2 regions of the Bariatricus sp. SGI.161 genome follow, and region 2 is predicted to be linked to the other one. Evidence: riboswitches for the same ligand, from Rfam matches in the RefSeq annotation. Region 2 holds a riboswitch; the other holds the start of a gene.

Region 1 (7,839 bases), on a different contig from region 2:
ATTGTGTGATTGGATATGTAGAAGGGGATTACCCGGAGACGAAACCTCGCAAAGAGGATTATGTCTATTACGTGGAGTAATAATCGAACCGACAGTTCCTGGCATATGAAATGACAAGGGAGGAAGATGAATGAATTACGAAGGTCAGATATGCCGTGCGCCCATGGAACGCTCCTCCTTTATGCTTCCGGTTATGGTGGGGTGTTCTTATAATAGATGTAAATTCTGTAATCTGTTCCGCCATCTAAAGTATCGGGAGCTTCCCATGGAGCAGATTGAGGATGAACTTAGACGAGTTAAGAATCTAGGTGGGATGCCTAAGAAGATATTTTTGGGAGACGGTAATGCATTTGGACTTAAGACGGAACAGTTGTTGAAGATTCTTGAAAAAATACATAATTATTTTCCAGAATGTCAGTGCATCAATATGGATGCAACGGTGACCAGCATCCGTGTGAAGACAGATGAAGAGCTTCGGATTTTGTATGAACAAGGCGTGCGACATCTGTATCTTGGAATTGAAAGTGGTTTGGATGATGTGCTGAATTTTATGGAGAAGGACCATGATCTTGATCAGGCTTATACGGAGATTAAGAGACTTCAAGACGCGGGGCTGATTTATGATGCGCATATTATGACGGGTGTAGCCGGGCACGGAAGAGGCCGGGAGAATGCAGAGGCAATGGCAGAATTCCTGGGTCGGACACATCCGAAGCATGTGGTGAATTTTTCTATGTTCCTACATAAAGAAGTACCTCTTTACAAAGAAGTGGAGGCAGGACGATTCGTTCCGGCAGACGAGTTGGAGAATCTAAGAGAAGAGAGGACATTGATTGAACGACTGAATGTCAGAGAAGAGCAGAGTGTTTTGTATGATGGCTTTCATGATTTTATAGAATTTCGCGTTCGGGGAACCTTGCCACATGACAGAGAGAAGATGCTTGCGAAACTGGACAAGGCGATTCAGAGATACGAAGAAGAGTCACCGATCTATTCGTTGGTCTATGGAGAGTGCCCGAATCTTGAGCGGTGTGAAGATCATATGCCAGTTTGGGAGATGAATAAATAGTAAAAATGTATTGCAACATCGTGTATGTAGCGCTATAATAATTTTGAACTGATAAGAAATTCTTCGGGGTCGGGTGCAAGTCCCAACCGGCGGTATAGTCCGCGACCTGATGTATTATGGCATCAGCTGATCTGGTGAGATTCCGGAACCGACAGTAGAGTCTGGATGAGAGAAGGATTGTGTAATATATGGATATATCAACAGACCCCGATACGAAAGTGTCGGGGATTTCTTAATTTATAGAATATTAATTCTGCTGTGGTTACATGATTCCAAGAAGATTTTCTTTCTTGACAGTTTCTAGTATTTATTAAAAGGAGAGAAAGACAGATGAGTACAGATGCAGTAGTGAAAACAAAAGGAAATTCAGGAACAAAAGTAAGAATGATGGCGCAGATGGGAATGCTTTCCGCCATTGCGGTGGTTTTGATGCTATTAGAGATCCCTCTTCCTTTTGCACCATCGTTTTATGAGATTGATTTTAGTGAAGTGCCGGTATTGATTGGATGTTTTACTATGGGACCACTTGCCGGAGCGATTATTGAATTGCTTAAAATTCTTTTAAACTTTGCAATCAACGGGACAGCTACGGCTGGTGTCGGAGAAGTTGCTAATTTCCTGATTGGTTGTGCATTTGTTATACCGGCAGCAGTGATTTATAAGAAGAAACGTACCAGAACAGGTGCAATCATCGGAATGGTAACAGGTACTTTGTTTATGACATTTATTGGCTGTTTTCTGAATGCGTTCGTATTACTGCCGACTTATGCAAAAGCATTTGGCATGCCAATTGATGCACTGGTAGGAATGGGAACCGCAGTAAATAGCCATATTACCAGTCTTACAACATTTGTGATCTTCGCAGTGGCACCATTTAATCTGTTGAAAGGATTTCTGGTATCTTTGATTGTATTTTTGATTTATAAGAAAATCAGCCCGATTCTGAAGGCAAGAATCTAAAATGAAAAATGAATAGAATATATCAGCGCCAAAGAAATCTCTTTGGCGCTCTTTGATATTGGGAATAATGTCATAATAGACTATTCGGCCGGACAGATCTCAATCCAATATCCATCGGGGTCATTGATAAAATATACACCCATCTCCAGATTTTCAAAACATACACAGTTCATGTCTTTGTGATGTGCCAGTGCAGCATCCATGTCATCTACCCGCATTGCCAGGTGAAATTCATTGTCTCCAAGATTGTAAGGTCTGTCCATATCACGAAGCCAGGTCAGTTCTAGAAGATGTGGAGTGGTGTTGTCTCCCATAAACACAAGTTTGAAACTGCCATCTTCCGCTTCTTTTTCGCGAGTAATGGAAAGCCCCAGAGCCTCTTCATAGAATTTTACAGACTTTTCCAGATCCAATACATTGATGTTGTTATGATAAAATGTAAACTTCATAGATCATCCTCCTGTTACATATTTTCAAATACAAAATAAGTATAACATCAGTAGCCGAAGAAAAAAAGATGTGTTATACTTATCTCCACAGAGTATTAACAATGAAGGGGGGATGGGAATATGTCAGTGAAGGTAGAAGTGAAGATGGATGTTCAATCGATGGTAGATTTTATGACATATCACATTTATTCCGGGGCAGTTGGTATAGGTTCCTTTATTTTGGGAGGTATTAATATTGGCTTGACGATGGCATTCGCTATGAAGGGAAAGTACCTTTTTATGGGACTTTTCTTAATATTTGCATTGATAATATTCTTTATATTTCCTTATATTATCAAGAGAAAAGTGGAACGTCAGATGCAGAATTCGAGGAGGCTGGATATACCGGTCACTTATGAATTCGATGATTATGGAATAGAGACTACAACTCCGGATGATAGTGGGAAAGCTTCCTGGAGTAAGTTTAAACGTGCAGTATCCAAAAAAAGGATTATTATATTATATGATGCCCAGAAACGTGCAATTATTCTTCCGGTAGATCAGATGGCAGAAGAATATACAGCGGTTGTAGATATGATATATGCACATATGCCGGCACCGGCGGTGAGAATCCGCCGACTGGATAAGAAGAGATAGAAAGGATTTTTCTTATGATAATTGAGACGAATAGTGAGAAAGAGACTTATGAACTTGGATTTAAGATGGGTCAGTCTGCCAAAGCAGGGCAGGTCTATACGCTGGTTGGAGATCTGGGAGTCGGTAAGACTGTTTTTACAAAAGGGTTGGCAGCAGGACTTGGTATTGAAGAATCTGTCAGCAGTCCTACATTTACCATTGTACAGATATATGAAGAAGGGCGCCTGCCCTTCTATCATTTTGATGTGTATCGGATTGGTGATGTAGAAGAGATGGATGAGATTGGATATGAAGATTACATCTATGGAGAAGGAGTAAGTCTGATTGAGTGGGCGAATCTGATAGAAGAGATTCTTCCGGAACATTATACGGAGATTAAGATAGAGAAGGACCTGGAAAAGGGATTTGATTATCGGAGGGTTAGCGTATGCGAATATTAGCATTAGACAGTTCTGGCCTTGTGGCCAGTGTAGCAATTGTGGAAGCGGGACCGGTGGAACAGGAGACAATAGCAGAATATACGGTGAATTATAAGAAGACTCATTCTCAGACTTTGCTTCCAATGTTGGACGAAGTGGCAAAGATGATAGAATTGGATATGGAGAGTATCGATGCCATAGCAGTGGCAGCGGGACCGGGATCATTTACCGGATTGCGAATTGGATCGGCGACCGCGAAGGGACTTGGTCTGGCACTGAAAAAACCATTGATTCATATACCGACATTGGAAGGATTAGCTTATAATCTGTGTGGTACGGATAAGATTGTGTGCCCGATTATGGATGCCAGAAGAGGCCAGGTCTATACAGGAATCTATGAATTTGACGGAGATGAATTGGTGATCCTGGAAGATCAGATGGCAATCAGTGTTGAGGAATTGGGTGAGAAGCTTCAGAATGTAGAAAAAGAGATTATATTTCTTGGAGATGGAGTTCCGGTATTTCGTGATGTTCTTGAGAATCGTATTATGTCTGGAAAGAAGGTCTCTTTTGCACCGGCGAATATGAATCGACAGAGAGCGGCATCTGTGGGAGCTCTTGCGGTTGCATATTATCGTGCGGGCAAGATAGAAACGGCTGCGGAACATCAGCCGGATTATCTGCGTGTATCGCAGGCAGAACGTGAGAGAAAGGAGCGACTTGGACATGCTTAGATTTGAATGTGATTATCTGGAGGGAGCTCATCCCCGGATTTTAGAGAAATTAGAAGAAACGAATTTTGAACAGACGGCAGGTTATGGAGAGGATCCCCATTGCGAGAATGCAAGAAAGCTGATCTGCAGCGCCTGCGGACGGGATGATGTGGATGTGCATTTTCTCGTGGGCGGGACACAGACGAACTTTACAGTGATCAGTTCCATCCTTCGTCCGCATCAAGGGGTCGTTGCGGCGGTGACCGGACATATTAATGTACATGAGACAGGTGCGATTGAAGCGACTGGACATAAAGTGCTGCCGCTTCCAAGTGAAGATGGTAAGATTACCGCTGCTCAGGTTCGCGAGATGTATGATGCTCATTGGAATGATGATACCCATGAGCATATGGTACAGCCGGGAATGGTATATATCTCCCAGCCAACGGAGAATGGAACATTGTATAGTAAAGAAGAATTGCGGGCACTGCACGAGACTTGTGAGAAGCTGGAACTTCCATTGTTTTTGGATGGAGCAAGAATGGGATATGGCCTGATGTCTGAGGAGAATACGCTTGCATTAGAAGATATTGCTGCTTTGACAGATGTGTTTTATATTGGTGGAACGAAGGTAGGAGCATTGTTTGGCGAGGCGATTGTTATTGTGAATCCAGCGCTTAAGAAGGATTTTCGATATCTTATCAAACAACATGGCGGTATGCTTGCAAAAGGAAGATTACTCGGCATTCAGTTTGAGACATTGTTCGAAGATGGACTGTATTTTGAAATTGCAGAATATGCAGATCAATTAGCCATGCGGTTGAAAGAAGCGTTTGTGAAGAAGGGATATCCACTAAGATATGATTCGTATACGAATCAACAGTTTCCGATTATGCCAAATGAGCATATAGATGCAATAAAAGATAAATATTCATTTTCCTTTTGGGAGGCTGTAGATGCTTCTCATAGCGCTGTGCGATTTTGTACAAGCTGGGCAACCAAGAAGGAAGCAGTAGATCAGTTGATTAAGGATATCGAGGCGTTATAATATGTTAGAAGTTCGTAAGATTGACGAAAATGACATTAATAAGATAGCTGCTTTGGAACGGGAAATATTTTCAGATCCATGGTCGGCGAATGCTATAGGTGAAACATTATCCCAGAAGAATACGGTGCTTCTGGGGGCGTGGCAGAATGAACATCTGGCAGGTTACCTGATTGTATATTATGTGCTGGATGAGGGAGAGATTGCCAGAATTGCTGTGGATGCATCTTGCAGGCGACAAGGGGTGGCTGGTCATATGATGTTGGCGCTAGAAAACTTCTGTGAAGAAAAAGGGATCGTGAATCTGATGCTGGATGTTAGAGAGAGCAATGAGGCGGCGATTGCCTTTTATAAGGGCTGTGGCTTTGTCGAAGATGGAATTCGCAAGGACTTTTATACAGACCCAAAAGAAGATGCAATATTAATGAGCAGACAACTTGGGAAATAGCTGGCAGTTATGACAGCAGTTCCCACTGGAAAGCAAGGCTGACAGTAGATATAATGTAGGCGTAACAAGAAAGAAGAAGTGACAGGATACTCACAGGAGGAATTGTATGCGCCAGTTTAGAACAGAATTAGAAGAAAAAAATAAAGTTGAAAAAATCATATGCAATAAATGTGGCAAAGAGATTTGGGTTCGTGGAGGGATTCCCCAGGAGGATGTGTTAGAAGTCGAAAAACGCTGGGGGTATCATTCAAGAAAAGATAATCAGGTGGATCGATTTGACCTTTGCGAGGACTGCTATGATGAATTGGTGGAAAGTTTTCAAATCAAAATAGAAAATTGAGGTAAAATATGTTAGATGTATGTTTGTTAGGAACCGGAGGGATGATGCCGTTGCCGTATCGTTGGCTGACAGCTCTTATGGTGCGGTATAATGGCAGCAGTATATTGATCGATTGTGGGGAAGGAACTCAGATTGCAATCAAGGAAAAGGGATGGAGCTTTAAACCCATTGATGTCATCTGTTTTACCCATTATCATGGAGATCATATCAGCGGACTTCCAGGAATGCTTCTTACGATGGGAAATGCGGACCGGACGGAACCGCTGACATTAATTGGACCTAAGGGGCTGGAACGTGTAGTGAATGCACTTCGTGTTATTGCACCAGAGCTTCCGTTTGCTATTAAATATATAGAAGTCAATGAGCCGGAGAAGACATTCGAGATGAATGGCTACCGGCTAAAAGCATTTCGTGTTAATCATAATGTGACATGTTATGGTTATACTATGGAGATCGACCGTGCCGGAAAGTTCGATGTGGAGCGTGCAAATGCTGCTCAGATTCCACAACGGTATTGGGGAACTCTGCAAAAAGGAGAGACGGTCAACACCGGTGAGCAGATCTATACGCCGGATATGGTGCTTGGCCCTGCAAGAAAGGGAATTAAGCTGACCTATTGTACAGATACCCGACCAACAGAATCCATTAAGACAAATGCAGCTGGTTCGGACTTGTTTATCTGTGAAGGAATGTATGGAGAAAAAGATAAACTGAAAAAAGCAAAAGAATACAAGCATATGACGTTTTACGAAGCTGCACAGCTTGCCAAAGAAGCGGATGTAAAAGAGATGTGGCTGACGCATTATAGTCCATCATTGACAAGGCCAGAAGATTATATGGATGCAGTAAGGGAGATATTCCCAAGAGCAATCGCAGCAAAAGATAAGCGTTCTGTGGAACTTGTATTTTCTGATTAGTAGGGAAAGGTATAGTTATGAACGAAAAGAAAGATGTATTAATTCTGGCAATTGAGAGCTCCTGCGATGAGACGGCAGCAGCAGTAGTGAAAAATGGACGGGAAGTCTTATCGAATATCATATCTTCACAGATTGCACTTCACACATTATATGGGGGTGTGGTTCCTGAGATTGCGTCCAGAAAGCATATTGAAAAAATAAATCAGGTCATAGAGACGGCATTGGAAGAGGCGCATGTGACGCTGGATGATATTGATGCGATTGGCGTTACTTATGGTCCGGGACTGGTGGGAGCGCTCCTGGTGGGGGTGGCAGAGGCAAAAGCTATTGCATATGCAACGAAGAAACCATTGGTAGGTGTGCATCATATTGAAGGCCATATTGCAGCTAATTTTATTGAACACAAAGATCTGGAACCGCCATTCTTTTCTCTGGTTGTTTCGGGTGGACATACCCATCTGGTTCGTGTCAAGGACTATGGAAAGTTTGATATTATCGGGCGAACCCGAGATGATGCGGCAGGAGAAGCTTTTGATAAAGTGGCAAGGGCAATTGGACTAGGCTATCCCGGAGGTCCTAAGATTGATAAAGTATCGAAAGAAGGGAATCCAGAAGCAATTATATTTCCGCGGGCACATGTAGAAGATGCCCCATATGATTTTAGCTTCAGTGGCGTAAAATCTGCAGTGTTGAATTATATCAATGGCTGCCAGATGAAAGGGCAGGAGTATAACCAGGCAGATATTGCTGCTTCTTTTCAGAAAGCAGTTACTGATGTCCTTGTAGCAAATGCAATGCATGCGGTAGAAGAGTATCATGTAGATAAGTTTGCAATCGCTGGCG
Region 2 (7,839 bases):
TATATCGAAGTTACCGAATTATCAATGGAGAACCATATCATAAGTAATGGAGGTTTTAAATGAGTGAACAACAGAAAGTTACTTTTCGGTATGCAGTTCGCGAGGATGCTGCATTAATTCTTCGGTTTATTAAAAAACTTGCGGAATATGAAAAAATACCGGAGTCAGTCTACGCTACAGAAGAGTTTCTGGAAGAGTGGATGTTCGATAAGCAAAGAGCAGAAGTAATATTTGCACAGATTGACGGAAAGGAAATTGGATTTGTTTTCTTTTATCAGACATTTCCTGCTTACCTTGGAAAAGGCGGAATCTATATTGACGATTTGTATGTTGATCCAGAATACCGGGGAAAGGGTTATGGAAAACAGATGATAAAGTATATGGCAAGAACAGCTCTGGAGCGTGATTGTGGAAGAATGGAATGGTGTTGTCTGAACTGGAATCAATCAAGTATGGATTTCTATCGCTCAATGGGTGCAATACCACTTGATGAATGTACAATTTTTCGTGCGCCTGAAAATGTATTAAAGGCGATTATAGAGTAGGTGTGATTTATAATGATAAAAAATATTGTTTTCGATATGGGCAATGTACTTCTTGATTATAATCCAGATGTCTGCCTGAATTATTTTCTGGATAATGAAGACGACAAAGCTTTGATTAAAAAAATATTATTCAATGGGCAGGAATGGATAGATGCCGACCGGGGACTGTTGACTGATGAGGATATATATGAGCGTGTCAAGGATCAGATTCCAGAGCGCCTTCATCCTGCACTCAAGAATTGTGCAACGAGATGGCATATGTGTATGAAACCTGTCAATGGTGCAAAAGAATTCTGTGAATATGTGAAAGAAAATGGATATCATCTATATGTTCTGTCTAATGCAAGTACATCTTTTTATGATTATTTTCCAGAATTTGCACCGCTTTCCTATTTTGATGGAATCGTGGTATCCTGTGATATACATATTATAAAACCAGAAAGAGGTATTTATGAATATTTGCTGAATCAGTATCAACTCATTGCGGAAGAATGTTTCTTTATTGATGACAGACCGGAAAATATTGAAGGCGCAAGGCAGATTGGAATGAATGGGGCAGTATTTTACGGTGATTTCCAGAAAATCAAAGAATTACTCTTACAGATAACAGACAAAATAATATAGATAGCAGATCAATTTGACTGCTTTGCTTGACATATGCAGATAGGATTGCTATGATAATAAAAAAATAGATAATCTTCAGGGCAGGGTGTAAGTCCCTACCGGCGGTAAAGCCCGCGAGCCGAAAGGTATGATCTGGTGAGATTCCAGGGCCGACAGTATAGTCTGGATGAAAGAAGATGTGTAGATGATCAGAAAGATCATCATATTTTGCGTAGAATGCTCTGAAATGGATTTTCCGTTTCAGAGTTTTTTATTTATCAGACATCATTTAGAACTCTTTGTCTTGCCCTGGATGGAAGGAGAAGAAAAATGACAGACCGCGATTATATGGAACGTGCGATTAAACTTGCAGAAAAGGGAATTGGATGGACCAATCCGAATCCCTTAGTAGGTGCTGTAATCGTGAAAGATGGCAGAATCATAGGAGAAGGATATCATGCCAGATACGGCGAATTGCATGCTGAGCGGAATGCAATCGCTTCACTGACCGAATCAGCTAAAGGAGCAACATTATATGTAACATTAGAGCCTTGTTGCCATTATGGAAAGACTCCGCCATGTACAGAAGCAATTCTGGAACAAAAAATAGCAAGAGTTGTTATAGGTTCAAGAGACCCCAATCCTAAAGTGTCCGGAAAAGGAGCCGCAATTCTTCGAAAAGCTGGTGTGAGTGTAGAAGAAGATTTTATGAGAGAAGAATGTGACCGCCTGAATCCTGTATTTTTTCATTATATTACGACAAATACTCCGTACGTTGTCATGAAGTATGCCATGACTGCGGATGGAAAGATTGCGACAAAGACAGGAGCATCCAAATGGATTACAGGATCAAAGGCAAGAGAAGCAGTCCACGAAATGCGGCATAGATATATGGGAATTATGGCAGGAATTGGGACTGTTCTTGCTGATGACCCCATGTTGAATGTACGATTAGATCAGAAAAGAAATCCTGTCCGGATTATCTGTGACAGCCGTCTTCAAATTCCAATAGACAGTCAGATCTGCCAAAGCGCAGGAAAATATCGTACGATAATGGCCTGCACTGAAGACGCAGATGAGACAAAAGTAAATCAGCTCATAAAATTGGGGCTGGAAGTTGTAAAGATTCCGGCATTAGATGGAAAAGTGGATATAAAAAAACTGGTTAAATATCTTGGAGAGATTGGAATTGACAGTATCTTGCTGGAAGGTGGCGGAACATTGAATGACAGTGCATTAAGGGCAGGTATCGTTCAGAAGATTATGGTCTTTCTTGCACCAAAAGTATTTGGAGGAGCATTGGCGAAATCTCCGGTTGCAGGCTGTGGAGTGGACATTCCAGAAGATGCGGTCATGCTGAAACTGGAAAATATCCGCCATATAGAAGAAGATATTTTGTTGGAATATGGAGTGAAAAAGAGATGTTTACAGGAATTATAGAAGAATCAGGGATCATCAGACAGATAAAGCTTCAGGGTAACTCCGGACAGATTATGATCCGGGCAAAAAAAGTGCTAGAGGGGACGAAAATTGGGGACAGTATTGCAGTAAATGGAATCTGTTTGACGGTTGTTTCAATAGCGGAAGATGGTTTCACGGCAGATGTGATGGCGGAAACTATTCGAAGGAGCAGTCTGGGAGAATGTAAGTCTGGAGATGCTGTTAATCTGGAACGAGCAATGGCGGCAGATGGAAGATTCGGCGGGCATATTGTTTCTGGGCATATTGATGGAACAGGAAAGGTCACTTCTTATCGAAAAGAAGAAAATGCAGTGTGGGTATCAATTGAGACTACACCGGAGATCATGCAGTTGATTGTTGAAAAAGGATCCATTTGTATTGACGGAATCAGTCTGACCGTGGCCAGTGTCAAAGGTCAGCAGTTCCAGGTATCGGTTATACCGCATACAGGTGAGGAGACCACGCTTTTGAAGAAGAAACCCGGAAGTCTGGTGAATCTTGAGAATGATATTGTTGGGAAGTATGTTCAGAAGTTAATAGGACTGAATTCTTCTACTGAAGAAGAGACTAGGTCATTGGGAATTACCATGGAACTTCTGGAAGAATATGGATTTTAAATCTGGAATGTAAAGGAGGAATAAAGATATGGAGTATCAATTTAACACCATTGAAGAAGCTTTGGAAGATCTTCGGGCAGGAAAGATAATTCTCGTTACGGATGATCCGGATCGTGAAAACGAAGGAGATATGATCTGTGCAGCAGAATTTGCAACACAGGAGAATATTAATTTTATGGCGTGTCATGCAAAGGGGCTGATCTGCACACCAATGAGCAAAAAGGTTGCCGCGAAGTTAGGTCTGCCGCAGATGGTTTCGGAAAATACCGATAATCATGGTACTGCATTTACGGTTTCTATTGATCATATGGACACAACGACTGGTATTTCGGCTGCAGAACGTTCTTATACAATGATGAAATGTGCGGACGGTCGTACCAGACCAGAAGATCTGCGCCGGCCGGGACATGTATTTCCATTAGTATCCAGACACGGAGGTGTGCTGGTACGAAACGGTCACACAGAGGCTACAACAGATCTGATGCGTCTGGCAGGGCTGAAAGAATGCGGTGTCTGCTGTGAAGTAATGGAAGATGATGGAACCATGATGCGCACTCCTAATCTTTGGAAGTTGGCAAAGCAATATAATTTAAAGTTCATTACTATCAAAAGTCTTCAGAATTATTGCCGGATACATGAGAAACACGTGGTAAAAGAAGCCTGTGCAGATCTGCCGACAAAATATGGAAATTTTAAAATATATGGATATGTAAATGATATTACCGGAGAGCATCATGTGGCATTGGTAAAAGGGGATATCGGTGACGGGAAAGATGTTCTCTGCAGGGTTCATTCTGAATGTCTGACAGGCGATACCTTCGGCTCTGCAAGATGTGACTGTGGAGAGCAGCTGCAAAAGGCCATGGAGCAGGTAGAAAAAGAAGGCCGTGGAATTGTATTATATATGCGTCAGGAAGGCCGTGGAATTGGATTGATCAACAAACTGAAAGCCTATGAATTACAGGAGCAGGGTTATGATACCGTAGAGGCAAACATCAAATTAGGGTTTGCGCCAGACTTGAGAGAGTATTGGGTCGGAGCACAGATTCTGTCAGATCTGGGAGTAAAATCCCTTCGGCTTTTGACCAATAACCCAGAAAAAGTGTACGGATTGAATGGCTTTGGCCTGGAGATTAAAGAACGCGTGCCAATTGAAATAGCACCACAGAAATATGATCTTGTATATATGAAGACAAAACAAGAAAAGATGGGACATATTTTTAACAAAATTACTTTATAAAATGATCAGGAGGATAAAAAAATGAAACAGATTCAGGTGTTAGAAGGAAAAGTAGTAGCAAAGGAAGGAATGAAAGTGGGAATCGTTGCTTCCCGATTTAATGAAATTATAGTAAATAAATTACTAGGCGGTGCGGTAGATGGTCTGGTCCGTCATGGTGTCGAGGAAGAAAATATTACGGCTGCATGGGTTCCGGGGGCATTTGAGATCCCTGTAGTTGCATCTAAAATGGCTGCATCCGGCAAATATGATGCTGTTATATGTGTGGGAGCCGTTATCCGCGGAGATACTTCACACTATGATTATGTCTGCAATGAAGTTTCAAAAGGAGTAGCTCAGGTTGGACTTGCTACAGGGGTTCCGGTTTTGTTCGGCGTAGTCACAACGGAAAATATTGAACAGGCTATTGCCCGTGCGGGAAGTAAATCTGGCAATAAAGGGTATGACTGTGCATTGTCTGCAATCGAAATGGTCAATCTGATGGAGCAGATGTAAGATGAGACCGACCTTAGTATTCGATTATGATGGTGCCATTCACAATACCATGCGCATCTATGAACCTGCCTTTCGAGAGACTTATGCATGGCTTGTGGAAAATAGATATTGTGAGGAACAGCCGATATCATCAGAACAAATTGCCGGATGGCTTGGACTGAACAGTAAAGAGATGTGGAATTCTTTTCTGCCCCAGCTTCCGCAGGAAGTTAAGGATGAAGCAAGCCATCGGGTTGGCAGTTCCATGGTCGAACAGATTAAGACACACAAAGCAGTCTGGTATTCTGGAGCAAAAGAAGTACTGAATGAATTGTATGAAGCAGGGTATCAGATGTTGATATTGAGTAACTGTAAGATATCATATCGTAAGTCTCACTGGAAAGAATTTGCGATGAAAAAATGGTTTTCTGCGTTTTATGATTGTGAATCATATGATTTTGCACCAAAGACAGAGATTATACATAATGTGCAGAATCAATTTCCAGGGCCATATATTGTGATCGGCGACAGATATAGTGACTTGGAATGTGCAAGAGCCTGTGACAGTCTGTTTGTAGGCTGCAAATATGGCTTTGGTAAAGAAAACGAACTGGAAGAAGCAGATTATCTGATTGATGCAATACAGCAGCTTCCAGAGATCATCGATCTTACCAGATAAAATCTTTCATCCCATAGGTTTCTCGGTATTTCCGCATAGTATATCCAGTTTCTTCTTTGAACTGTTTCCCGAGGTGGCTCTGGGAAGAATAGCCTAGATACGTAGCAATTTCAATATAAGAGTAATGAGAATAAATCAGCAGGTTTTTCGCCAGGCTGATTTTTTCTTTTTGGATAAATTTTGTCAGAGAAATATGCTCACATTTTTTAAAAAGTTCGGACAGATAATTGGCATTCAGACAAAGTTCATCCGCAATCTCCTGTACGGTAATCTTTCCATGCAGATGGGAAAATACATAGTCTTTGCATTTATTAATATGAGGGTTCGTATCCTTTTCGGCTGTGCCGGCTTTTTCGCTGTTCAGATCATGCACCATCTGAGCATAGTGATATTCAGCAGTTCGAAACAAATGAATGATAGTCGGAATATCCTCGCAGGCTTCAATCTTCTGAATATAAGAATCGCTCAGAGAAAAAGATATCTCTGATAAAAGCCCCCCTCGGATTGCAGCACGGCTGGCAAGAGTGATGTTAACAATTGCAAGATTTTTCGTATGTCTGAGTGGATCTTTGGCAAGTGTCCCAATCTCGCCGGGATAATCTTCTTCATGGCTTCTTTTTAACTGTTCAAGATCGCCATTTTCAATGCTTGTAAATTCACGGATTTCTTGATCATAGGGGTTGTGAGTCTTTCCATATTCCCGATTTTCAAATATCAGTTCGGAGTAATATTTCCTGATTTCTTTTTCTGCATCCAGATTGATGCAGTTAGACATCAGAAGCGCATTTTCATCTATGATGTCAGAATGGCAAAGATTATATGTAAGTAAAATATCTTTTGTCAGATCACTGAATTCACAGAAAGGCACTGTGGCAATCCATGAAAGATTCCATTGTTCGTTTGTGATATGATGTTTCAGATATACTGTGGATGTAAAACGGACCGGGCCAATAACAAAGTATCCATCTTGTACAGTGGTGCAGGCATAGGTTATCTGATTATTTACAGTTAGATAGACAGGTTTCGTCAGGTCTTTGCAGACTGAGAAAAATGTCTGGAATATCTCGTTTCCTATAGGAGCATCATCAAATTCTATACGAGCACAGAAACTGCTGGCCAAGTCTCCTGTATTAGAATATTTTCGTACAAATGTATGAAGATGGTATGAAATATATTGCATCAGATATTGTTCGTTCATAAGGAACCTCCCGTAATTAGCCTTGTATATCTGCAGATGTAGACAAGGAATATCACATTTTCATAAGTATAACATAATTATGTGAGATATGTGATAAAAGCATGAGAAATATGATATAAATATCCCGGCCATTATTTTAAACTATCGTCAGAAAATGAGACAAACAAAAGAAAGGGAGACAAAGAAGATGCATGTAAAAGGTGTAAATCTCGGTAACTGGCTGGTACTTGAGAAATGGATGAGTCCTTCATTATTCGAAGGCACAACTGCAGAAGATGAATATTATCTGCCGACACAGCTTTCCAAAGAAGTGTATGAGGCAAGAATTAAGATTCATCGTTCTGAATATATCACAGAACGTGATTTTACAAGAATCAAAGCGATGGGAATGGATGCTGTCCGTATTCCGGTTCCGTACTTTATCTTTGGTGACAGAGAGCCATTTATTGGCTGTATGGAAGAACTGGATAAGGCGTTTAACTGGGCAGAAAGATACGGCCTTCAGATCTTAATTGACTTACATACAGCTCCGGATAGCCAGAATGGATTTGACAACGGTGGAATCAGCGGAGTATGTAAATGGTCCCAGGAGCCAGATGAGGTCGAATTCGAGCTTACTGTACTGGAACGCCTTGCTAAACGTTATGGAACAAGAAAAGGATTATGGGGAATTGAAGTAATCAATGAACCTGTTCTGGAAGATATGTGGGAAGCAATGGATGTTCCTGGTCGATATCCACCGGTCGATCCTGAAAAAGCAAAAGGAACAAAGCCAAATACCATGGAATTTGTAAGGCAGTTCTATCTGGATGCTTATGACAGAATGAAACCGTATCTTGCGGATGATAAATACATCGTCATCCATGATGCATTCCGATTAAAAGCCTGGAAGGATTTCATGCGCGAGGAAAAATATCAGAACATTGTTCTTGATACACATCAGTATCTGATGATGGCTGAGATGAATGGTTGTGAACAAACCGTTGAGGGATATACCAGATATATTGAAGAACATTATGCAA

Evidence for each region. A riboswitch is a leader RNA that binds a small molecule or an ion and turns the genes downstream of it on or off. The one in region 2 is predicted to bind FMN.
Region 1: another riboswitch for FMN. It lies ahead of ACQRBH_RS13925 (ECF transporter S component); the one in region 2 lies ahead of ribD (bifunctional diaminohydroxyphosphoribosylaminopyrimidine deaminase/5-amino-6-(5-phosphoribosylamino)uracil reductase RibD).

What each region holds. Positions count from the first base shown of each region.
Region 1 covers NZ_JBNPLX010000027.1:26,890-34,728, forward strand. The annotation lists gene ACQRBH_RS13915 (nitroreductase) at 1-80, shown strand, start outside; gene ACQRBH_RS13920 (radical SAM protein) at 131-1,069, shown strand; FMN riboswitch at 1,125-1,250, shown strand; gene ACQRBH_RS13925 (ECF transporter S component) at 1,400-2,029, shown strand; gene ACQRBH_RS13930 (VOC family protein) at 2,110-2,478, opposite strand; gene ACQRBH_RS13935 (YcxB family protein) at 2,599-3,114, shown strand; gene tsaE (tRNA (adenosine(37)-N6)-threonylcarbamoyltransferase complex ATPase subunit type 1 TsaE) at 3,129-3,554, shown strand; gene tsaB (tRNA (adenosine(37)-N6)-threonylcarbamoyltransferase complex dimerization subunit type 1 TsaB) at 3,542-4,267, shown strand; gene ACQRBH_RS13950 (threonine aldolase family protein) at 4,260-5,294, shown strand; gene rimI (ribosomal protein S18-alanine N-acetyltransferase) at 5,296-5,739, shown strand; gene ACQRBH_RS13960 (hypothetical protein) at 5,846-6,079, shown strand; gene ACQRBH_RS13965 (ribonuclease Z) at 6,088-6,996, shown strand; gene tsaD (tRNA (adenosine(37)-N6)-threonylcarbamoyltransferase complex transferase subunit TsaD) at 7,014-7,839, shown strand, end outside.
Region 2 covers NZ_JBNPLX010000008.1:59,486-67,324, forward strand. The annotation lists gene rlmH (23S rRNA (pseudouridine(1915)-N(3))-methyltransferase RlmH) at 1-47, shown strand, start outside; gene ACQRBH_RS06565 (GNAT family N-acetyltransferase) at 60-545, shown strand; gene ACQRBH_RS06570 (HAD family hydrolase) at 558-1,169, shown strand; FMN riboswitch at 1,237-1,351, shown strand; gene ribD (bifunctional diaminohydroxyphosphoribosylaminopyrimidine deaminase/5-amino-6-(5-phosphoribosylamino)uracil reductase RibD) at 1,479-2,588, shown strand; gene ribE (riboflavin synthase) at 2,570-3,226, shown strand; gene ACQRBH_RS06585 (bifunctional 3,4-dihydroxy-2-butanone-4-phosphate synthase/GTP cyclohydrolase II) at 3,255-4,466, shown strand; gene ribH (6,7-dimethyl-8-ribityllumazine synthase) at 4,488-4,961, shown strand; gene ACQRBH_RS06595 (HAD family hydrolase) at 4,963-5,619, shown strand; gene ACQRBH_RS06600 (helix-turn-helix domain-containing protein) at 5,609-6,817, opposite strand; gene ACQRBH_RS06605 (glycoside hydrolase family 5 protein) at 7,005-7,839, shown strand, end outside.